One region of the Actinoplanes sp. NBC_00393 genome, then DNA from elsewhere that is predicted to be linked to it. Evidence: riboswitches for the same ligand, from Rfam matches in the RefSeq annotation. Region 1 holds a riboswitch; each other region holds the start of a gene.
What was found. A riboswitch is a leader RNA that binds a small molecule or an ion and turns the genes downstream of it on or off. The one in region 1 is predicted to bind cobalamin.
Positions count from the first base shown of each region.

Region 2: linked by a shared signal. The riboswitch ahead of OHA21_RS23215 (VWA domain-containing protein) and the one ahead of OHA21_RS15620 (ribonucleoside-diphosphate reductase subunit alpha) in region 1 are both predicted to bind cobalamin.
Region 3: linked by a shared signal. The riboswitch ahead of cobN (cobaltochelatase subunit CobN) and the one ahead of OHA21_RS15620 (ribonucleoside-diphosphate reductase subunit alpha) in region 1 are both predicted to bind cobalamin.

Region 1 covers NZ_CP107942.1:3,310,173-3,317,776, reverse strand. The annotation lists gene OHA21_RS15655 (hypothetical protein) at 102-335, opposite strand; gene OHA21_RS15650 (hypothetical protein) at 448-1,020, opposite strand; gene OHA21_RS15645 (hypothetical protein) at 1,074-1,304, shown strand; gene OHA21_RS15640 (hypothetical protein) at 1,421-2,896, opposite strand; gene OHA21_RS15635 (hypothetical protein) at 3,925-4,269, opposite strand; gene OHA21_RS15630 (hypothetical protein) at 4,277-4,867, opposite strand; gene OHA21_RS15625 (hypothetical protein) at 4,961-5,197, shown strand; cobalamin riboswitch at 5,259-5,467, shown strand; gene OHA21_RS15620 (ribonucleoside-diphosphate reductase subunit alpha) at 5,595-7,604, shown strand, end outside.
Region 2 covers NZ_CP107942.1:4,931,595-4,939,198, reverse strand. The annotation lists gene OHA21_RS23240 (universal stress protein) at 72-941, opposite strand; gene OHA21_RS23235 (citrate synthase) at 1,124-2,407, shown strand; gene OHA21_RS23230 (ArsR/SmtB family transcription factor) at 2,490-2,789, shown strand; gene OHA21_RS23225 (SRPBCC family protein) at 2,786-3,295, shown strand; gene OHA21_RS23220 (gluconokinase) at 3,333-4,934, shown strand; cobalamin riboswitch at 4,951-5,080, shown strand; partial or broken gene OHA21_RS23215 (VWA domain-containing protein) at 5,136-7,508, shown strand.
Region 3 covers NZ_CP107942.1:6,656,500-6,664,103, reverse strand. The annotation lists gene OHA21_RS30880 (glycosyltransferase) at 1-561, shown strand, start outside; gene OHA21_RS30875 (cellulase family glycosylhydrolase) at 498-2,024, opposite strand; gene OHA21_RS30870 (precorrin-2 C(20)-methyltransferase) at 2,226-3,878, opposite strand; gene OHA21_RS30865 (precorrin-8X methylmutase) at 3,881-4,498, opposite strand; gene OHA21_RS30860 (precorrin-3B synthase) at 4,498-5,916, opposite strand; cobalamin riboswitch at 5,993-6,117, shown strand; gene cobN (cobaltochelatase subunit CobN) at 6,154-7,604, shown strand, end outside.

The sequences.
Region 1 (7,604 bases):
CCGACGGCGCCGAAGTGCGGGTAAGGACCAGCTTGTGTCTGGACGTGTGCGCGCAAGCGAACGTGGGTGCGTTTTTCTCTGAGTGACTTCCTCGATCCCGGTCAGGCGGCGAGGTCGTATTGGTGCTGGTAGCGGTTGGTGTGGGTGCGTTGGTGTTCTTGCTGGAGGTGGAACTTCCAGTAGGCGTCGAAGTCGCCGTTGGTGATCACGGCTCGGAGTAGGAGGACGGCTTCGGCGCCGGGCAGGCTCCAGCGGGCGCCGGTGATCGCGAGGCGGTCCTTCACCAGATAACGGCAGGCACCTTCGATCACGCCGGTCGCGATGGGCCAGCCCATGGTCAGTGCGATCTGGTAGATGAGGTAGGGCTGTTTCGCGGTGAGGTAGTCGATGCAGCGTTCAGTCCGGGCGCCGCGGTGCAGGTCGCGGTGAGAGCGTTGTAGTGGCTGTTCAGGTCGGCGATGACCCGGGCTGGGTGGTGTTCGAGCAGGTCACGGGCGGCACGGGCGACGAAAAGCGGCTCGGCTGGGCTGGGTGGGGTGCAGGTCCTCGGCGGCTTTCCAGACGTATTCCAGGACGTGGACGAAGTCGAGGATCAGGGTTGATCCGGACGCCGTGGGCGTGGGCCTCGGCACGGATGCGGTCGATCTGGTGGTTGTTGCCGTCGACCAGCACAATCCAGCGGCGCAGGTGTTGCGGGTCGCGTTGCTCGGCCCGGTCGAACAATCTGGTGGTCATCGGGGCGGTGGAATCAACGACCGATGCGTCGACCTGGCGGTTGACGGCTCTCGGCCCGGGCCGGCGATCAGCGCGTTCGGTCGCGCCGGCGGGCATGACGTCGGCCGGGCCGCGGACGGCGGGGGCGGCGTCATAGACGGCGGTGACCACGGCCATCCGGGTCCGGCCGGTGCGTTCGCGGCAGGACAGCTGGGCCGATGGCGGTCGCGGCCCGTCGTGGTCCGGTGGGCTCTCGCGCAGCCCGGAATCGATCATGTTGACGCCGGTGGCGTCGATGCTGAGCACGTCCAGGTCCCGCGGCCCAACCCGCCGGGCCGGACGGCCGGGGCGGGAACCGGGTGCTGGGCATAGAAGTCGCGCACGTCCCGAGCGGCGTCGCTGGTGATCTGCATCAGCTGCCGGGTGCCGACCCGCGCCCCGAGGATCCGGTCCAGCTTCCGCGGGTCTATGAGACCGCCGCCGATGCCGCACTGGCGTGGACGCTGAGCACGTCCCCGCGGGGAAGCCCGTCGCTGGTGGCCCGGATGCTGCAGGACCTCCTCGACCGGACCAGCCGCCGCAATCCGTGACCGGCGGCCCCACATCGTTGTCTATCGGCCACTCGCGACAAAAGTCGACGCCTTACGGTGCCGGCGCGACATCGCGCGCAATTCCAACGGGCGACCGCCTGGTGATGCGGCGATGGTCAGGAGAGCTGGAAGGTGGTCCTGACCGGGCCGCCGGTGACCGCGTCGATCTTGAGCTGGTAGGCGGCCACCTGATGCCCGGCCCGGGGAAAGATCCAGCCGTATGGGCTGTTCCGGTCGCCGTGCCGGACCTCGGAGACCCGACCGGTGGTGCGGACCGTCAGGTGCCGGCCGGACGGGTGCCGGAAATTCAGGGTTCCGGAGATGCGTATCCAGCCCGGGTCGAGGTGCCAGTGCTGGGACCAGGCCGGCGCGCCGGTGAACGAGTCGGCGACCGTCATGCGCGCCTGGCGCGGTGAGACCGTGATGGCGCGCTGGTGCGGCATGCCGTACACCGTGTCGTTGACCCGGATCCGGTGGCGAGGGCCCTCGAAGTCGCTGGTGACCGTGCTCGTGGACCCGGCGGCGACGGTGGCGCCGGCCGGTGCGGCAACGTTCTGGCTTTCCGGCGTGAGCCGGTAGCGGGCCTTCTCATCGCGCGTGTTGTAGCTGTAGCGGCCGGTGCCGACGATGACTCTGACGCCCAGCGCCGTCCAGGTCACCCCGCCGGCGCGGTTCTCCTGTCCGTGCGCGCGGCGTCGCGGGCCGTACCGGACGGTGTAGTACGTGGCGTCCGGGTCGGTCCAGCTGCTGCGGCCGATGATCCAGCCGGTCTCGTCGTCGCGCAGCACGGGATCGTCCGTCGCCCGGCCCGGCGTGCCGGCCCGCAGTTCGGAGTCGCCGACCAGGACGATGTCGCCGTCCGGTTCGGTCATGTGACGGAAGACCCGGTGCGCCTTGCGTACCATGGCGCGGATCTGGATGGCCTCCTCGGCGTACCTGTCGAGTGACTCCAGCGCCTGTGCCGCGCTCTCCCACATGTGCGCGTTGATGCGCTGGTAGTAGGACGACTGCTCGTGCGCGACGCCCTGTGCGGAGAAGGCGAGCGGCGCCTCCGCCAGGATCCGGTCGACCGCGGTCCGGGTCCAGTCGGGCCGGCCGACGAGCTCGCCTGCGGAGATCATCGCGAGGTTCGCCATCAGGCCGTGGTTGTGTACCGGCCGGTGCGGCGGACCGTAGTACCGATTGTCGGTCAGTACCCGGACGTCGGCGGTCATGCCGGCCAGTAGCGAGGGGGATCGGGTGAGCGCGTAGAGGCAATTCTCCACCTGCAGGCGGCGTACCGCGGTTCCCTCGTCCCAGCCGTTCTTGCGCCGCATCGGGTCCGGATTGTGCAGGTGGAACTGCACCGCCTGCTGAACCAGGGTGGTGAGCGAGCCCAGCTGGCCGTCGCGGGCCGCCCGCAGAGCCAGCGGCGGCATCCACATCAGGCTCTGGTATCTCATCTGCCAGGTCGGGTCGGCCGCCGGCGGTCGGCGCCAGGACCGCTTCTTGATCTTCCCGACCGCGAACGGCGGGCCCGGCGGCATGTCGACGACGATCGGTTGACCGTCCGGGACCGGATCCGGCGCCGGACCGCGGCAGAGCCGTTTCACGTCGGGATCATCGACCGGGTCTGTGGGAAGCGACCTGATCACAGGTAACGGCCCCTGTTTCAGCGACCGCCGGGACGAGGCGACCTCGGTGACAGCCAACATGATCAGTAGGCCGAGGACGAGTCCCTGTGCAACACCGCGCATTCCGTTCTTCCCCCATGGTGAGACTGAGCACCGCATTGGTACTAAGGCCGTCCACAAGCGAGACGCGAACGGGCGGTCACCCGTGAGTTCACCGCTTGCCGACGGCCAGCCCGCCGCTCATGCCGTAGAGCCAGGCGGGCGAGGCGGCATACACGTCACGTAGATTCGGTTCCGGGTCCACAAACGCAGCTCCTGCCCGTCAGCTGTTACCGGTACGACTCACGAGCCGGTCGTCAAGTGACATCCGAAAGCAAGAAAGATCTTCAGGGCCGGCGGACCAGGGCGCACACCTCGGTGCGCGACGAGACGCCCACTCAGGGCAAGGCCAGCTCACGCAGAGTTCGTCCATCCGGTATCCAGAAGACGCTCAGTGCTACATCGGCCCGCTCGCTGGTCGGGCCGATGGCGTGGATGTTGACCCCCGGCTTGAAAGCGATCTGAAGTGCACGATCCCCTGATCTGAGCCCAGAGAGCACGGGGAGGAACCGGCGACGCGGACGACCTATGGGGCAGGCTGCGTGTCGCGGCGGTAACGGCGGCGTTCGCGGGTCCCGGGCCCGGACCGCCGCGCAGTGACGGTGCTGGTCCGTGCCGTCGACGACTCCCTCGACCGAGCCGTGGTTGCCGCCCGCGGCCTGCTGGTGGCCTGCCGTTCCGGTGACGACCAACGGCGGGTGCCACGTTCACCGTCGTGCGGGCGGCGCTACCCCGCCTTCACCCAGTCGCGGACCGGGACTGGATCTCTCGCACCCGCGCCCATCCGGCAGCCCTGCGCCGGGCGCACCCGTCAGCCGGTGCCGCTACCGGCAGCGCCGCCGCTGACCGGACCGCAACGCCGGTGCGATCGACTGCTTTCCGTCCCCTCAGGGGCGCACGGCAGTCCACTACCACTCGATCAGCGCGTTCGGTCGCGCCGGCGGGCATGACGTCGGGAACGAGTACCGGCCCTCGGGCAGGGCGAGCCGGGCGTCGGCCGGGTGCAGATTGGACACTCCCGGATGGCGGTAGGCGATCCGGGTGACCTCCACCCGGCCGAGCGTGGTCGACAGCAGCCGGGTATGCCCCGGCTCGGCCCGCCGCCGTGGCACCTGGTCGGCGCCGGTCACCTCCGGCAGCCGCCGTTCCGCGGCGGCGCGGGCGTCGAGGTGATCCTGCAACGCCTGGCGCAGCACGTCACGGCCGCAGCCGGCGATGAACTCCTCCACGGCGTGTTCCGGCCGGTCGGTCATCCGTGGGTCACTCAGCCGGGTGATCAATGCGTCGAATAAGGCACGGACGCGGCATAAGCGGCGTCGCCGGGCTCGGGACAGGGATATGGTGCCATCGGGTCTTCCTCGGGTCAGCCGGTTCTTCGACAAACCCAGGCCATCCAGGAAGACCACCACCTCGTCGGCGCCACTCCGGCCGGGTCACCCCGGGCGAGGAGCCGGAATCCTCCGACCGGGCGAACAGTCCCGGCTCTACTTCGCGCACGAGGCCCGCTGCCGCCAGCTTCTTCAACCGGTGCCGGACCCGCTCACCATGCCGGGCCACCGACGGATCCTCACCCAGCACGGCCACCACCTCCCGGCACCGCATCGGCCGCGCCGCGTCGGCCAGCACCACCAGCAACTGCTCCCCGAAGTCCCCGACCGGATCCCGGCCCGGCACTGCCGGCACCGGCTCCTCCGGCACGGTGACCAGCCCGGACAACACCTCCCGCGTGATCGCGAGGCGTTCGATCTCCCGCCGGCATTCCTCGATCAACCCCGTGATCTGCGCGGCCTCCTGCTCCAGCCGCAGCCACTCGGCCCGAGCCGCCGCCTCCCGCTCGGCCAGCAACCGCACGATCTGATCACCATCCACCCGCCCACCTCCACCGGGAACCGGTCAACCAACCCATACCAACCGGTCAGCGAAGGCCACAACGGGCGGACATCGATGCGCGTCGCGCAGCTCACTCAGGAAGAAACGCACCCATCGAACGTCGTGGTCGTGCATCCGACGCCGGCAGCCCGCCGCCAGGGTGCCCGGCCGGTGTGGTTCGGGCTGGTCCTGGACGATGTGATCGTCACCGACATCGCTGCCTGGGTGCGTGCCGGCGGTCCCGGGATCGCCGAGATGCCCGCGCCGCTGGCGCTGTCGGTCATCCGGGCACCCGCCGGACAATCCGATTGATCTCGGCGGGATGACACGCTCGACACACCATGTGGGGTAGGACTTTCGGCGGCCGCCCATATATGGTGTGCCCGCAGCTGGTTCGGCCGAGCCTTTCAAGGGCCCGGCCGAGGCAACAGGGAACCCGGTGTGATACCGGGACTGCCCCGCAGCGGTGAGTGGGAACGACCGCCGTCATGAAGCACTGGGCTCCGGCCTGGGAAGCGACGGCCAGTAGGAGCGAGTAGGCCGCCCACGAGTCCGAAGACCTGCCAGCGCGCCGTGTGCCGAGGGGGCGCACGGCGGTCGAAGGTCGCGTGGGACGGCCGACGCCATCGAACCGGGCGCCTGCCGTGGTCCCGGTGGCGTCCTCCTGCGTGCCCGACGACCTGTCGAGAGGGCATGAAGGAGGGGGCATATGACGACCACGGCGGAAACCAGTGCAGTGGTGCCGGAGCAGCGCCGGCACGTGATGCAGGTCCGCAAACGCAACGGTGACCTGGAACCGGTCGACGTCAACAAGATCGTCAAGGCGGTCGAGTTGTGGGTCGCGGACCTCGACGAGGTGGATCCGCTGCGGGTCGCGACCAAGACGATCAGTGGGCTCTACGACGGAGCGACCACCGCTGAGCTGGACAAATTGTCGATCCAGACGGCCGCCGAGCTGATCGGTGAGGAGCCGCAGTACTCCAAGCTCGCCGCCCGGCTGCTGGCCGCGTACGTCGACAAGGAGGTTCGCGGCCAGCAGGTGGCGAGCTTCAGCCAGTCGATCCGCTACGCCCATGGTCTCGGTCTGATCGGCGACGAGACCGCGGCGTTCGTGGCCCGCAACGCCCGCAAGCTCGACGACGCCATCGACGCGGCCGGTGACCTGCGGTTCGAGTACTTCGGCCTGCGGACCGTCGCCGACCGCTACCTGCTGCGCCACCCGCAGGAGCGCGTCGTCGTGGAGACCCCGCAGTACTGGCTGCTGCGGGTGGCCTGCGGCCTGTCGAAGGACGCCCGCGAAGCGATCGGCTTCTACCGGCTGATGTCCTCGCTGGCGTACCTGCCCAGCTCGCCGACGCTGTTCAACTCCGGGACCCGGCACACCCAGATGTCGTCGTGTTTCCTGGTCGACTCGCCGCGCGACGAACTGGACTCGATCTACGAGCGGTACCACCAGGTTGCGAAACTGTCGAAGTTCTCCGGCGGTATCGGCATCTCCTGGACCCGGGTCCGGGGCCGGGGCGCGCTCATCCGCGGCACGAACGGCAAGTCCAACGGCATCGTCCCGTTCCTCAAGACCCTCGACGCCGGTGTCGCCGCGGTCAACCAGGGTGGCCGGCGCAAGGGCGCGGCCTGCGTCTACCTGGAGCCGTGGCACCCGGACGTCGAGGAGTTCCTGGAGCTGCGCGACAACACCGGCGAGGAGTCGCGGCGCACCCACAACCTGAACCTGGCGAACTGGATCCCGGACGAGTTCATGCGCCGCGTCGAGGCGGACGCCGACTGGTCGCTGATCGACCCGTCCGACGCCCCGGAGCTTCCCGACCTGTTCGGTGAGGAATTCACCGAGGCATACCGGGCGGCCGAGAAGAAGGCCGTCAAGACCGTCAAAGCCCGGGATCTGTACGGGCGGATGATGCGCACGCTGGCGCAGACCGGCAACGGCTGGATGACCTTCAAGGACCGCTCCAACGCCCTGTCGAACCAGACCGGTTCTCCCGGTAACACGATCCACCTGTCGAACCTGTGCACCGAGATCCTCGAGGTCAACTCGGACGCCGAGACCGCGGTCTGCAACCTCGGCTCGATCAACCTGGGCGCGCACACCACCGCCGAAGGCGTGAACTGGGAGAAGCTGCGCGAGACCGTCCGGACCGCGGTGGTCTACCTGGACCGGGTCATCGACATCAACTACTACCCGTCACAGCAGGCTGCCGCGTCGAACCCGCGGTGGCGGCCGGTCGGGCTGGGCCTGATGGGTCTGCAGGACGCGTTCTTCACGCTGGGCCTGCCGTTCGACTCGGACGCCGCCCGCGAACTGTCGACCCGGGTGCAGGAGGAGATCTTCCTGACCGCCCTGGAGTCGTCGGTCGCTCTCGCCCAGCAGTTCGGGCCGCACCCGGCCTACCCGGAGACCCGGGCCGCCCGGGGTGACCTGCACCCGGACCTGTGGGGCGCCACGGTCTCGCAGACCGAGCGCTGGGCCACAGTGAAGGAGAAGATCGCCGCGCACGGGCTGCGGAACTCGCTGCTGATCGCGATCGCGCCCACGGCGACGATCGCGTCGATCGCCGGCTGCTACGAATGCATCGAGCCGCAGGTCAGCAACCTGTTCAAGCGCGAGACCATGTCGGGTGAGTTCCTTCAGATCAACACCTATCTGGTACGCGAGCTGAAGGCTCGCGGCCTGTGGACCGCCCCGATCCGTGAGGCGATCAAG
Region 2 (7,604 bases), 1.6 Mb from region 1:
CCGAAGACCTAATGTCGGGACCAACGGTAGCAATCCGGGCACCTCGTACAGGTGAGCTTTGCCGGAACTGATCAGCCCCGCAGGGCCCTCGTGGCACGTCCCGGTGGAGGTGGCACGCGGCGCGACGGGATGCGGCCGCCGTGCACGAAAACGGCCGGGACGCTGCCCCGGCGCAGCACCTCGTCGGCGACGGCGCCCAGGTGGCCGCCGCTGCGCGCGCCACGCGGCCCGAGCACGATCAGCCCGGCCCGGCGCGACGCGCGGACCAGTGTCTCCGCCGGGCCACCGATCAAAACCCTGCGGCGTACGCCCGACAGGTCCGGAACCGCGGCGAGCGCCTCGTCGATCAGCCGGCCGGCCCGGGCCTCGGCGTCCACACCGTTCTCCCGTATCACGTGCACCACCTGCACCGGGCGGCCCAGCCGGCTCGCCTCCTCGGCCGCGAACCGCAGCGCCAGCACCGAATACGCCGAACCGTCGAGGGCGGCCAGCACCGGACCCGCCGGCGGCCGGGGCCCACGGGCCACCGCGACCGGGCACCACGCCTGCGAGACCACTTCGGGCAGTGGCGAGCCGGGCGGCAGCCGACCGGTCGCGGCCAGCGCGTCACCGCCCATGACGAGCAGGACGGCACTGCGACTCAGCTGCAACAACACGCGCCCAGCGGGTCCATCCACGAGTTGACCGCGCGCATCGACGCCCGGTGTGGAACGCTGGGCGATGGCGACCGCCTCACCGACGATGCGCGAGGCGGCCCGGCGCGCCGGGGCGTAGTCGGCGCCGCCGGCTCCCGGCCGCGGATCGGGCCAGGTGAAAGCGTGAACAACGTGCAACGAGCGCCCGCGGGAGAGAGCCTCCCGCGCGGCCAGCCGTACGGCGGCGAGGCTCGGTGCGGACCCGTCCACGCCCACCACGACGGGTCCCTGAGTCGGGATCTGCATCGGTTCGACCTCCGCTCCCGTAACCGTGTCGCAATATACCGACCATTGTCTATGGCGCAACGGTCCATACGTACTGGTGACCAATGCCTCAACAGGTGGCCACCTGATGACCCATTCAGGTTGAGGGTTTACGGTGAACGGCAAAATCTTTGGGACATCTGCCGGTGAAGTGAGGGAAATACATGACGGATGTCAAGCTGGACCACCCTGGTGGCCAATTGTCGATGGGGGTACGCAAGGCCGTCGACGGTCCGGGCGGCATCGACGTCAGTGCTCTGCTCAAGGAGACCGGCTTCGTCACCCTGGACCAGGGGTTCGTGAACACGGCGTCGACCACGTCCGCGATCACCTACATCGATGGTGACCAGGGCATCCTCCGGTACCGGGGATACCCGATCGAGCAGCTGGCCGAGAAGTCGACGTTCCTCGAGGTCTCGTACCTGTTGATGAACGGCGAACTGCCGACCGCCGCCCAGTTGCGCGACTTCGCCGACAAGATTCGCGTGCACACGCTCCTGCAGGAGGAGATGCGCACGTTCTTCTCCGGCTTCCCGCGTGATGCGCACCCGATGGCGGTGCTCTCTTCGGCGGTGACCGCGCTTTCCACCTTCTATCAGGACGCGCTCGACCCGCTCGACGAGGAGCAGGTTGATATCTCCGCAATCCGCCTGATGGCGAAACTTCCGACGATTGCGGCGTACGCCTACAAGAAGTCGATCGGCCACCCGCTGCCGTACCCGGACAACTCGCTGGATTATGTCGAGAACTTCCTGCGGTTGACGTTCGGCCTGCCGACCGTTCAGTACAACGTCGACCCCAAGGTCGCGAAGATCCTGGACATGCTCTTCATCCTGCACGCCGACCACGAGCAGAACTGCTCCACGTCGTCCGTGCGTTTGGTCGGCTCGTCGCAGGCCAACCTGTTCGCCTCGATCTCGGCCGGCATCGGTGCGCTCTCCGGCCCGCTGCACGGTGGCGCCAACGCGGCGGTGCTCGAGATGCTCGAGCAGATCCGCAAGGACGGCGGAGACGTCAACTCGTTCGTCACCCGGGTGAAGAACAAGGAAAAGGGCGTCAAGCTCATGGGCTTCGGCCACCGGGTCTACAAGAACTACGACCCGCGTGCCGCCATCGTGAAGAAGGCCGCCCAGGAGATGCTCTCCACCCTGGACACGCCGGACCCGCTGCTGGAGATCGCCTTCCAGCTCGAGGAGATCGCGCTCAACGACGACTACTTCGTCTCCCGCAAGCTGTACCCGAACGTGGACTTCTACACCGGCCTGATCTACAAGGCCATGGGTTTCCCGACCAAGATGTTCACCGTTCTCTTCGCGATCGGCCGGCTCCCCGGCTGGATCGCGCAGTACCGCGAGATGATGACCGACCCGGCCAACAAGATCGGCCGCCCGCGGCAGATCTACACCGGCTCGCCGGTGCGCGACTTCGTGCCGCTCGACCAGCGCTGAGTCTCTTCGAAAAGCCCCGCCGGCGCCGGCGGGGCTTTTCCGGGCTTGCTATATGCCTTGCCGAGCATATAACGTGGCGTTCATGGACGTCCTGGAGGTTCTCGCCGAACCGGCCCGCCGCCGGATCGCCGACGTGCTGCGTCTCGGCGAGGCGAGCGTCGGTGACCTGGTCAGTGCGCTCGGGATGAGCCAGCCCGCCGTCTCCAAGCACCTGCGGGTGCTGCGTGAGGCCGGCGTGGTGACCGCCCGGGTCCGGGCCCAGCAGCGGATCTATCGCCTGGAAGCGGGGCCGTTCCGGGAGCTGGACGCCTGGCTGGCGCCCTACCGCAGGCTTTGGGACCACCATCTCGACGCACTGGAACGCCACCTGGAGGAATCATGACCGCCGAACTGAATGCGCGCCTCGAGCCGACCGGCGAACGCTGGACTCTCGTCTTCATCCGGGAGCTGCGGAAGCCGCCGGAGGAGGTGTGGGGCGCCCTGACCGACCCTGGCCGGCTCGAGCGGTGGGCCCCGTTCACCGCCGAACGTGATCTCGGCACGACCGGCGACACCACCCTGACGATGATCGACGGCGACGAGTCCACCCCGTTGCCCGCGACCGTCCGCCGAGCGGAGCCGCCGCACCTGCTGGAGTACACCTGGGGTGACGACCTGCTGCGCTGGGAGTTGGAGCCGTCCGGTGCGGGCACCCTCCTGACCCTGCGGCACACCCTTCCCGGCGAGGACGGTCTCGGGCCGATGGTCGCGTCCGGCTGGCATCTCTGCCTCGACGTGATGGAGCGCCTGCTGGACGGCGAGGACGTCCGGGCCGTGCGTGGCGAAGAGGCGAAGGAACACGGCTGGGAGGACCTGCGGGACCGGTACGCGAAGATGTTCGCGGGGTAGGAACAACGCGACCGCCGGTGACAAGGGAGGGCCACGCATGGACGTCGTGATCGGGATCGACACCGGGACCACCGCGACCAAGGGGATCGCCGCCGGGCCGGGCGGCGAGCTGCGAGCCCTGACCAGCGTGCACTACCAGCTGTCGGTGCCCGGTCCGGGACGGGCCGAGCTCGATCCCGCCGAGCTCACCGCCGCAGCGGTCAAGGCGCTCACCGACGTGGCGGCCGAGTGCGCACGGCAGGGCGACCGGGTGATCGCGATCGGTCTCAGCTCCTTCCTGCACGCGCTCGTCCCGATGGATCCCGGCGGTCAGCCGCTCGGGCCGGTGGTGACCTGGGCGGACGCCCGGTCCGCCGAGCAGTGCGAGCGGATCGTGGCGTCCGGGCGGAACAAGAAACTGCAGGCGCGCACCGGGACGCCGGTGCACCCGATGTCCCCGCTGACCAAGCTGGCCTGGTGGGGCGAGACCGATCCGGGCACGCTGCGTGAGACGCCCCGCTGGGGTGGGGTGAAGGAGCTGGTGGTCGCGGCGCTGGCCGAGGCGCCCTTCCTCGTCGATCTGTCGATCGCCTCGGGCACCGGCCTCTACGACATCCACGAGCGGCGCTGGGACGACGAGGCCCTCGAGATCGCGGGGGTACGCGCGGAGCAGCTCGCCGAGGTCGTGCCCACCACCCACCGGCTCCGTCTGCGTGCCGACGTGGCCTCCGCCGCCGGGCTGTCCCGGGACGTGCCGCTGATCATCGGGGCGGCCGACGGTCCGCTGGCCAACCTCGGCGTCGGCGCCACCCCGGCCGGGGTCGCGGCGGTCTCGCTGGGCACGAGCGGGGCGTTGCGTACGGTCGTCGACCGGCCCACCACCGACGCCGCCGGACGGCTGTTCTGCTACGCGCTCACCGAGGACCGCTGGGTGATCGGTGGCGCGGTGAACAACGCCGGTTCAGTGGTCCGCTGGGCCGGGCAGAGCTTCGCCTCCGGGTTCGAACGGCCCGGCGCGGAGGGGGAGGACGCCGACGAGCGCGACGCCGCCCTGCTCGAGGAGGCCGCCGGGGTGGTGGTCGGCAGTGACGGGCTGCTCTGCCTGCCGTACCTGCTGGGTGAGCGGGCGCCCTGGTGGCGGCCGGGGATGCGGGGGGCGTACCTCGGGTTGCGCCGCGAGCACGGCCGGCCGCACCTGGTCCGCGCCGCCGTCGAGGGCGTCTGCCAGCAGCTGGCCCTGGTCCGCGACTCGTTCGACGCGGAAGGCTGCCCGCCCACCGAGATCCGGGCCACCGGCGGCGCGGTCGCCTCCCAACTCTGGGTGTCCGTGCTGGCCGGCGCGCTGGACCTGCCGGTCTCGGTCGCCGACACCCCGGAGGGCACCGCGCTCGGCGCCTGCCTGCTGGCCCGGCACGCCCTCGGCGAACTGCCCGACCTGGACACTGCGGCCGCCCTCGTCCCGACCGGCCGGCACACCCGGCCCGACCCGGAGGCCGCCGCGCTCTACCGCAAACTGCGTCCCCTGGTGGAACGCTCGGCGCTGGCCGTGCTCGACGTGGTCGCCGAACTCGACAAGATCGCGCCCGAGCCGCTGCCCGGAACCGAGAAGGCCGTCACAGCACCCCGCGTTGACGCGCAGCCCGGCGGTAGGAAAGAGTGATCGCCGAGCGGTAGCGGAGGAACCCCGGTGCGAATCCGGGACGGTCCCGCCACTGTGACCGGGGAGCGACCCGCCATACCAGCACGCCACGACCCTTCGGGGCCGGAAGGCCGGCGGGGAACGTCGATCCGGGAGTCAGGAGACTCCGGCCGCTCGTGTCAACCGACGAGCGGGCGTGGACACCCGCCGGAAGGGATCCCCGTGACTCCGTACCCGTTCTCCGCCGTGGTCGGCCTCGACGACCTGCGCCTGGCGCTGCTGCTCACCTCCGTCTCACCGGCGATCGGCGGGGTGCTGGTCCGCGGCGAGAAGGGCACGGCCAAGAGCACTGTGGTGCGTGCGCTGGCCGGTCTGCTGCCGTCGGTCGCCGTGGTGCGCGGGTGCCGCTTCGCCTGCGACCCGGCCGCCCCCGACCCGGACTGCCCCGACGGTCCGCACCCGGCCGCCGGCCCGGCCACGGACCGGCCGGCCGCGCTGGTCGAACTGCCGGTCGGCGCGACCGAGGACCGCGTGGTGGGCACGCTCGATCTGCAGCGTGCGCTCAGTGACGGGGTGAAGGCGTACGAGCCCGGGCTGCTCGCCGCCGCCCACCGCGGCGTCCTCTACGTCGACGAGGTCAACCTGCTCCCGGACCACCTGGTCGACCTGCTGCTCGACGCGGCCGCGATGGGCCGGGCACACGTCGAGCGCGACGGCGTCTCGGTCAAGCACGCCGCCCGGTTCCTGCTGGTCGGCACCATGAATCCGGAGGAGGGCGAACCGCGGCCCCAGCTGGTCGACCGCTTCGGCCTGGTGGTGAACGTGGCCGCACCCCGCGACGCGGTCCAGCGGGCCGAGGTGGTGCGGCGCCGGCTGGCGTACGAGGCCGACCCGACGGCCTTCGCCGCCCGTTTCACGGCGGCCGAGCAGGAGTACGCGTCCCGCATCGCCGCCGCCCGCACCCAGCTGCCGTCGGTCGCCCTGCCGGACGCTGAACTCGACCGGATCGCCCGGGTCTGCCTCGCCTACGGCGTCGACGGGATGCGCGCCGACATCGTGGTGGCGCGGTGCGCGGTGGCCCTCGCCGCCTGGCACGGCCGCACCGCGGTGACCGCCGACGACGTCGCCGGCGCGGCCCGGCTCGCCCTGCCGCACCGGCGCCGCACCGATCCGCTCGACCCGCCCGGCACCGACGAGGAGAAGCTCGAGGAGGCCCTCGCCGAGGCCGAACGCCAGGCCGCCCAGGACCGGGCCGCACAAGAGCGCGATCTGCGGGACCCGGCCGACCAGAACCAGCCCGACCAGGGCGAGATCGACCAGGACCAGGGCGAGGCCGGCCAGCCGCGGCCGAACTCCGATCCGGCGCCGGACGACGAGGACGATCCGGACCCGGACGGCGACGGGCCATCGGGCGGCGGGGGAGGCGGGCCGCAAGGCCCACGCGACGGCGGCGGGCCCCAGGGCTCCAGCAACCACCGCGACGGTACGGACTACAGCAGCGCCTCGCCCACCGACTCCGACTCGGGCACCGGACAGCCGGAGAAGGCCGGCGCAACCGCCACAGCCGGCACCGCCTACCGAACCCGCACGCTACGCATCACAGCCCGCGGCGAAGGCGGCCACACCGGCCGCCGCTCACCCGCCTTCGCCCGCCGAGGCCGCGTAGTAGGCAGCCGCACCCCCCACGGCAAACTCTCCGGCGCCCCCCACCTACCAGCCACCCTGCGAGCCGCCCTCACCCGCACCGCCCTCACCCGCGCCGGCCTTGACCGCGCTGGTCTTGACCGCGCTGGTCTTGACCGCGCTGGTCTTGACCGCGCTGGTCTTGACCGCGCTGGTCTTGACCGCGCTGGTCTTGACCGCGCTGGTCTTGACCGCGCTGGTCTTGACCGCGCCGGCCTTGACCGCGCCGGCCTTGACCGCGCCGGCCTCGACCGCGCCGGCCTTGGCCGCGCCGGCCTTAACCGCGCCGGCCTTGGCCGCGCCGCCCTCACCGGCACCGCCCTTGACCGCGCCGGCCTTGACCGAGTGCGGGTGGAGCCGCGGGATCTGCGGGAGTCGGTGCATGTGGGGCGCGAGGCGAACCTGGTGTTGTTCGTCGTGGACGCCTCCGGGTCGATGGCGGCGCGCAAGCGGATGACGCTGGTCAAGACGGCGGTGTTGTCCCTGCTGCGGGACGCCTATCAGCGGCGCGACCGGATCGGGATGATCACGTTCCGGGGTAGTGAGGCCGAGTCCGTGCTGCCGCCCACCTCCAGCCACGAAGTGGGTGTACAGCGGCTGGCCGCCCTGCGCACCGGTGGGCGGACCCCGCTCGCAGCCGGGCTGCGCACCGCGGCTGCGACCATCGCCACCGAACGGCGCCGCGACCCGCGCCGCCGACCGCTGTTGGTGCTGGTCACCGACGGCCGGGCCACCAGCGGACCGGACCCACTGCGGCTCGCACCGCTGCTGGCCGGAGTGGCCACCGTGGTCGTCGACTGCGAATCCGGCCCGATCCGCCTCGGCCTCGCCCGCAAACTGGCCGCCGCCCTGAAAGCCGAGGTCATGCCCCTCGACCACCTCCAGGCGGTGACCTCTACGCACGCCACACGGTCCGCCGCCCAGCCTCCCGCCGCCCAGCCTCCCGCCGCCCAGCCTGCCGCCGCAGGGTCCGCCGCCCAGCCCCCCGCCGCCCGGCCTGCCGGCGCC
Region 3 (7,604 bases), 3.3 Mb from region 1:
ACGATCCGGCCGTACAAGGGTCTCGAGGACCTGATCGAGGCGTTCGCGCAACTGGGGCCGGGCTATCACCTGACCGTGGTGGGGGAGACCTGGGAGGGCTGGACCCTGCCGGGGGAGTTGATCACCGACTCGCCGGTGCGGGACCGGATCACCTTCGTCAACCGGTACGTCGCGGACGTCGAGGTCAACGAGTACTTCGCGGCGGCGGACGTGGTGGTGCTGCCGTACCGGCGCAGTTCGGCCAGCGGGCCGTTGCACATCGCGATGAGCCACGGCCTGCCGGTGGTGGTGACCGCGGTGGGCGGCCTGGTCGAGGCCGCCGAGAGCTACAGCGGCACGGTGTTCGTGCCGGCCGGCGAGCCGGCGGAACTGCGGGCGGGTATCGAACGCGCCGCCGGCCTGGCCGGCCGGCGGCACGTCGATCCGTCTTCGTGGGAGCGTACGGTCGCCGCGTACGACCGCCTGCTGAACCGGATCGGGATCGCGACCGGGGCGCCTCAGGACGAGAGCGTCACGTCGTCGAACCAGACGGTTCCGGTGTTGTCGCCCGACTTGAGGTGAAGCTGGACGCTGGTGGCGCCGGCCGGCGCCACCGCGTCGACGGTGAGTTTCGTCCAGCCCGTGGTGCCGGTCTTCAACCGTGCCGACGTGGCCTGCCCGAGCCACTTGTCGTTGATGTCGAACCAGCTCAGCGCGATCTCGGTGATCCCGGTCGCGTTGCTGCCCCGGGCCCAGGCCGCGGCGTGCCAGCGCTGCCCGGCCTGGACCGGGCTGATCGGTGAGGTGCGCAGCGCGGGCAGGCCGCTGCTGGTCCGGGTGGTACGCGAGAAGCGGGCCGCCGTCGATCCGCTGTGCGCCACGTCGTCCACCAGGACAGCGGTGCCCAGTTGGGGCAGGTTGCTCTGCCACGGCGAGTTCTCCGGGGAGGCCTCGAAGTCGAGGTTCAGGATGTCGTCCTCGGCCAGGGCGCCGGTCGTCCACGCGCTGCGGACCACGTCGGCCGCGCGCTTCGCCGACCCGTCGGCCCGGAGCAGGCCGAACCGGTACTGCGCCGGCAGCTTCGACACCGCCGAGTTCGACGGGATCGCGCCGTCCCGGAAGTCGTACAGGGTCCACGGCGCGACCGAGTCCACGCCGGCGACCGCGGCCGCGCGGAACACCCGGGCCAGGTACGCCGCCTGGTCGCCCTCGCTGTGCGAGGTCGTGCTCAGACCGGTCTCGCCGATCACGATCGGGGCCGGGGCGACGGCGGCCTGCGCCTTGCGGATCTCGGCGAGCGCGCGTTCCGAGTTTCCGTAGAAGTGGAAGTCGTAGTAGTCCAGCGGGGTGGCGGCGAGCAGCGACTTGATCCGGGCCAGGCCGGCGGCACCGGTCTGGCCGTCGGTCGAGAGGGTCAGTGGGATCTCCGGTACGGCTGCGCGTACCACGGGGATCAGGTTGCGGACCCAGGTGACGGCGGCGGTGTCGGCCGGCTGGAATTCGTTCTTCAATTCGACGGCGAGCACCCGCGGGTCGTTCGCGTACGGGGTGAGCAGCGCTTTCACCCAGGCAGCGCTGCCGGCCGCGTCGCGGTAGCCGGCCCACCAGTCGAAGAGGGTGAGCTTGACGGTCAGGCCGTGGGCGTCGGCGATGCTGATGAACTTGCGGAGCCGCTCCGCGTACTCGGCCTTCGGGGTGGGGAAGCCGAACGACTGCGGGAACACGATGACCCGTACGTTGTCGGCGCCGAGCGCGGCGGCCTGCGCCAGGTCCGCGTCGATGCGGGCGGCGTCGAAGGACGTCCACATCGCCGACCAGCCGGCGTTCGACGGGTAGTAGTTGATGGTCCGGGCCTGCAGTGCCGCGTCGAGCCGGCTGTTCCGGGTGGCCACGACCTCACCCTGCACCTTCGCGACCGCGCCGGAGGTGGATCCGGGTCCGGGTGCGCTCGTACGGATGGCGGCCAGCGTCTCGGTGGCCGGCAGGGTGACGGCGAGCAGCAGCGAAGAGGCCAGAATCGCTGCACGTTTGCGTGCGGAGTTCACGGGGGCAGCCCTTCACAAGAGTTGCAATTCCAGTGGCACTCCTTTCGGTCGGACAGCTGGGCGCGGGCAGGGTTCGAATGGCTGCAGTGCGGTTGCGGCCGGTAGCGAAACGGGTGACCCGCTACGTTTCCCCGGCCGCGGCCGATGGTGCGCGCCCGGGCCGGAAGCGGCCCGACCCGGCCCGGCCGATGCGGGCCGGTGTCAGCCCGGGTAGTGCCGGGGTGTGTAGACCGCCGTGGTGCCGTCGCCGCGGGTGACCGCGCGGGTCTGCGACGAGCCGATGATCAGCAGGCAGCGCATGTCGACGGTGGCCGGGTCGAGGCCGGCCAGCGTGGTGACCCGCACCGACTCGGACGGGCCGCCGACGTCGCGGCCGACCACCACCGGGGTACGCCCGGCGCGGTGCCGCCGTAGCAGCTCGAGAGCGCGGACCAGCTGCTCGGTCCGGCTCTTCGACGCCGGGTTGTAGAGCGCGATCACCAGGTCGGCGGTGGCTGCCGCCTCCAGCCGGGTCTCGATCGCCGACCACGGCTTGAGCCGGTCGGAGAGCGAGAGGATGCAGAAGTCGTGCCCGAGCGGGGCGCCGGCCCGGCTCGCCACCGCCTGTGCCGCGGTCAGCCCCGGCACGACCCGGATCGGCACGTCTTTCCACTGGTCGTCCTCGGCGACCTCGAGCACCGCCGCGGCCATCGCGAAGACGCCGGGGTCGCCCGAGGACACCACGGCCACCCGGCGCCCGCGCTTCGCCAGGTCCAGCGCGAACGCGGCCCGCTCGGCCTCCACCCGGTTGTCCGAGGAGTGCCGGCGCTGCCGGGGGTTCGGCGGGACGCGGTCCACGTACGGCCCGTAGCCGATCAGGTCGTCGGCGGCGGCGAGTGCGGCCTGCGCCTCCGGGGTCAGCCAGTCACGGGAGCCGGGGCCGAGCCCGACCACGGTCACGCTGCCGGCGCCGGCCACGTGCTCGCCACCGGCCAGGACAGCGGCGTTCGCGCCCTCCAGGCTGATCATCGGGGCGGTGGCGGTCTTCTCGGCGCGCATCGCGGCGAGCCGCTTGGTGCTCACGAACTCGGTGCTGTGGTCGGTTTCAACAGCCGGCGCCGGGGCGCCGGCGAACGCGGCGGCCGCCGGGCTGGGCAGCAGGGCGAGCGAGAAGTACGGCACCGACTCCGGGTCGACCTCGCGCAGCGGGGCGGAGCGTTCCCGGTCGGTGGTGGCCCGCTCCACATACCACGCGTCGTCGATGCGGCCGGCCCGGTCCAGCGCCTCCCGGACGCCCTCGAACGTCCGGCCCAGCTTCATCACGGCGGCCGAGTCGGTCCCGGCGAGCCGGGTCGCCAGCTCGTCGGTGGAGAGGGTGCCGGGGAGCACGGTGAGCACCTCGTCGCGCTCCATCAGCGGCCGGCCGAGGACGGCGGAGGCGGCGCTGACCGAGGTGACGCCGGGGACGACGGTCGTCTCATACCGATCGGCGAGGCGTTTGTGCATGTGCATGTAGGAGCCGTAGAAGAACGGGTCGCCCTCGGCGAGCACCACCACGTCACGCCCGGCGTCCAGGTGCGCGGCGAGCCGGGCCGCGGACTCGGCGTAGAACTCGTCGATCGCGCCCTGATAACCGCCGGGGTGATCGGTGTTCTCCGTGGTCACCGGGTAGATCAGCGGCTCCTCGATCTGCCCGTCGTGCAGGAAGCCGGCCGCGATCGCCCGGGCGTTGCTGCGCCCGTGCCGGGCCGCGTGGTACGCCACCACGTCGGCCGAGCCGATCAGCCGGGCCGCCTTCACCGTGACCAGTTCGGGATCGCCGGGGCCCAGACCGACTCCGAAGAGCCGACCGGGCTGAACCACATCGTTCGTCATACCTATTCCGCTTCCGAGGCGAGGGCGTTCACCGCGGCTGCGGTGATGGCGCTGCCACCCCGGCGACCGCGGACGATCAGATGTTCCAGGCCGGACTCGGCCAGCGCTTCCTTGGACTCGGCCGCGCCGATGAAACCGACCGGGATGCCGAGCACCGCCGCCGGCCGGGGCGCGCCGGCCGCGACCATCTCCAGCAGCCGGAACAGCGCGGTCGGCGCGTTGCCGATGGCCACCACGGCGCCGCCCAGGCGGTCACCCCACAGGTCGAGCGCGGCGGCGCTGCGGGTGTTGCCGATCCGCTGCGCCAGCTCCGGGACGCCGGGTTCGCGTAGCGTGCAGATCACCTCGTTGGCCGCCGGCAGCCGGCTGCGGGTCACCCCGGACGCCACCATCTCGGCGTCGCACAGGATCGGGGCGCCGTCGAGCAGCGCCTTGCGGGCCGCGGTCACCACCCCTGGGCTGAACCGCACGTCCTCGACCAGGTCGACCATCCCGCAGGCGTGGATCATCCGGACCACCACCCGCGACACGTCGTCCGGCAGCCCACCCAGATCGGCCTCGGCCCGGATCGTGGCGAACGACCGCCGATAGATCTCAGCGCCGTCCCGCACGTACTCCATCAGGCCTCCCTCGCCGCTGCCACCACGTCCCCCAACTCCCGATCCACCACGTCCCGCCGATCTGGGCCGCTTCCGGCCGGGCCGCCGCCGGGCCTACGGCCGCCGGGCGCAGTCTTCCCGGAAGGAGGGGCCGCGGTCCTCGTCCTGCCGGGCGGAATGCCGGGGACGAAGGTCCCGTCCGCGATCCCGACCCCGCCTGGATCGAGGCCCATGCCGCTCGAGCCAAGATCATCTGTGGGTGCAGCGGACCCGGGAGCCGGTTGCCGAGTGACCCGGTAGCCGACGGCCGTCGCTTCGACGCGGACGTGCCGGCCCGCCGGGCTGCCGCAGGCCCGGCCGCAGCCCACCCAGTGCGCCGGCAGACCGTCGACGAAGCGGGATGTCGCGGTGGCGTCGGCACGCACGTCGGCCAGGGATTTCGCGCAGCCGGGCCGCCCGGCGCAGCTCGTCACGCCGACCCAGGGCGAGTCGGCCGCGGTCGGCAGGCCGGCCGCGACCAGGCGATCAGCCCACGCCTGTGCCGCGGGGCGCGCCAGATCGGGCACGACCACGCCGCGCCAGGGCGTCACCACCAGGTGGTCGGCCTCTTCCAAAACCCGCAACGGTACGCCACTGAGCTGCCCCAACGGCACCAGAGCGCCCACCGCGACGAGCCCGTCCGGCTGCTCCAGGAGACCGAGGTGATCACCCGGCTCGCACGCCTCGACCGGCACTGCCGCCGCCACGCCGGCCGGGGTCACGCCGAGCGCGGCAGCGACCCGCGCCGACACGCGGGCCGGACCGTCGGTGAGCTCCCGCAACCGCCAGGCCGCCGCGCCGTCGCCGCGCTGCGCCTCGCGCTCCGCCAGGAACCCGTGTGCCGCCGCGATCAACGCGGGAACGACCTGCTCAGCAGCGACCCGCAGACCGGTGTCGTGCCCGGCGAACCGCAACGCGAAGCGGCCGCCGGCCGGATCGGGGCGGCCCTCGATCGGCACCGCTGCCACGTCGGCTGCGAGCGGAACGTGACCGATCGCGAACAGGAACTTGCCGGGCAGTCGGGACAGGGCCGGATCGCCGCAGACGGCGGCGTCCAACGCGGACACGAGTGCCCGGGACGGCGATTTTTGAAGTGGCGGCGACGCGATGTTCCGTACCCCATCGTGGGTTGTGGAAGGCAGCAGCCCGGCCGCGCGCAAGCCGGCCGCCAAGGTCTCCGTGTGCTCCGCCGGCACTGCTCTGATCTGCAGGTTTGCCCGGGACGTCAGCTCCAGCCGGCCGTCGCCGTGGCGCTCGGTCAGCTCGCGCAGCGAGCGCAGCTGAGCGCCGGTCAGCATGCCCCCGGGCAGCCGGACCCGCGCCAGCAGCCCGTCGGCCGCGGCATGCAGCCGCAGCGCGCTCGGGCAGGCGTCGACGTCCGACGATCGGGGGGAGACCACGGCCCGGATACTACGGGCGGGCACCGACAGAACCGCATCCTCGGGTCGGCAGAGTCACACATCCGCCTATTACCGATGTCGAGTAGCGTGTGCCGGAAAAGCGGCGACGCCGCGGAGGAAGCCGGTGCGAGTCCGGCGCGGTCCCGCCACTGTCACCGAGATCTTCTCGGGAGCCAGGAACTCCGGTCGCCGTGATCTCTACTACCCGGGGCGCGGACCCCGAGGGGGAGCGCACGCGTGTTCTTGCTGCTGTCGACGTCCGACACCGACCTGCTCAGCGCCCGTGCCAGCGGTTCCGCCTGGCGCCTGGCGAATCCGGCCCGGACCGGGGTCACCGATCTGCCCGCCCTGCTCGACGGCGTCGATCTCGTGGTGGTGCGCATCCTCGGCGGCCGCCGGGCCTGGGAAGAGGGCCTGGACGCGCTGCTCGCCGGTGACGTGCCGGTGGTCGTGCTCGGCGGCGAGCAGGCGCCGGACGCCGAGTTGATGAAGCTCTCCACGGTTCCCGCCGGGGTCGCGGCCGACGCGCACACCTACCTGGCGCAGGGCGGCCCGGAGAATCTCACCTCGCTGCACGACTTCCTCTCCGACACGGTGCTGCTGACCGGCAACGGCTTCGCGCCGGCGGTCGAGAGCCCGCAGTGGGGAGTGCTGCCCCGACTCTCCGTTTCCGGAACGCCGACGGTGGCGGTGCTCTACTACCGGGCTCACCACATGGCCGGCAACACCGCGTTCGTCGAGACGCTCTGCCAGGCCATCGAGGCCAAGGGTGGGCAGGCGCTGCCGATCTTCACGGCGTCGTTGCGTACCGCGCCGCCCGAGCTGCTCGCCGAGCTGCGCAAGGCGGACGCCCTGGTGGTGACCGTGCTGGCGGCCGGCGGCACCAAGCCGGCGACCGTGGGCGCCGGCGGGGACGACGAGGCCTGGGACGTCGGGGTCCTCGCCGACCTGGACGTGCCGATCCTGCAGGGGCTCTGCCTGACCAGCTCACGGGCGGTGTGGGAGGCGAGCGACGACGGGCTGTCGCCGCTGGACGCGGCGACGCAGGTGGCCATCCCGGAGTTCGACGGGCGGATCATCACGGTGCCGTTCTCGTTCAAGGAAATCGATCCGGACGGGCTGTCGGTCTACGTGGCCGACGCGGAGCGGGCCGCTCGGGTGGCGGGGATCGCGGTGGCCCACGGCCGGCTCCGTCACGTGCCGCCGGTGAAGCGCCGGATCGCGTTGATGCTCTCCGCCTATCCGACCAAGCACTCGCGGATCGGCAACGCGGTCGGTCTGGACACCCCGGCCTCGACGGTTGCCCTGCTGGCCGCGCTGAAGGAGCGCGGCTATCGGATCGGCGATTTCGACTCCTATGACGGTGACGCCCTCATTCACACGCTGATCGCGGCGGGTGGTCAGGACCCGGACTGGCTGACCGAGGAGCAGCTCGCCGGCAATCCGGTCCGCATCCCCGGCGTTGCGTACAAGTCCTGGTTCGACACCCTGCCGGCGGACTTCCGGGAGAGCGTGGAGCAGCACTGGGGCCCGCCGCCCGGCGAGCTGTACACCGACGGCGGCGACATCGTGCTGGCCGCGCTGCGCGACGAGAACATCGTGGTCATGGTGCAGCCGCCGCGTGGGTTCGGTGCGAACCCGGTGGCGATCTACCACGACCCGGATCTGCCGCCCTCGCATCACTACCT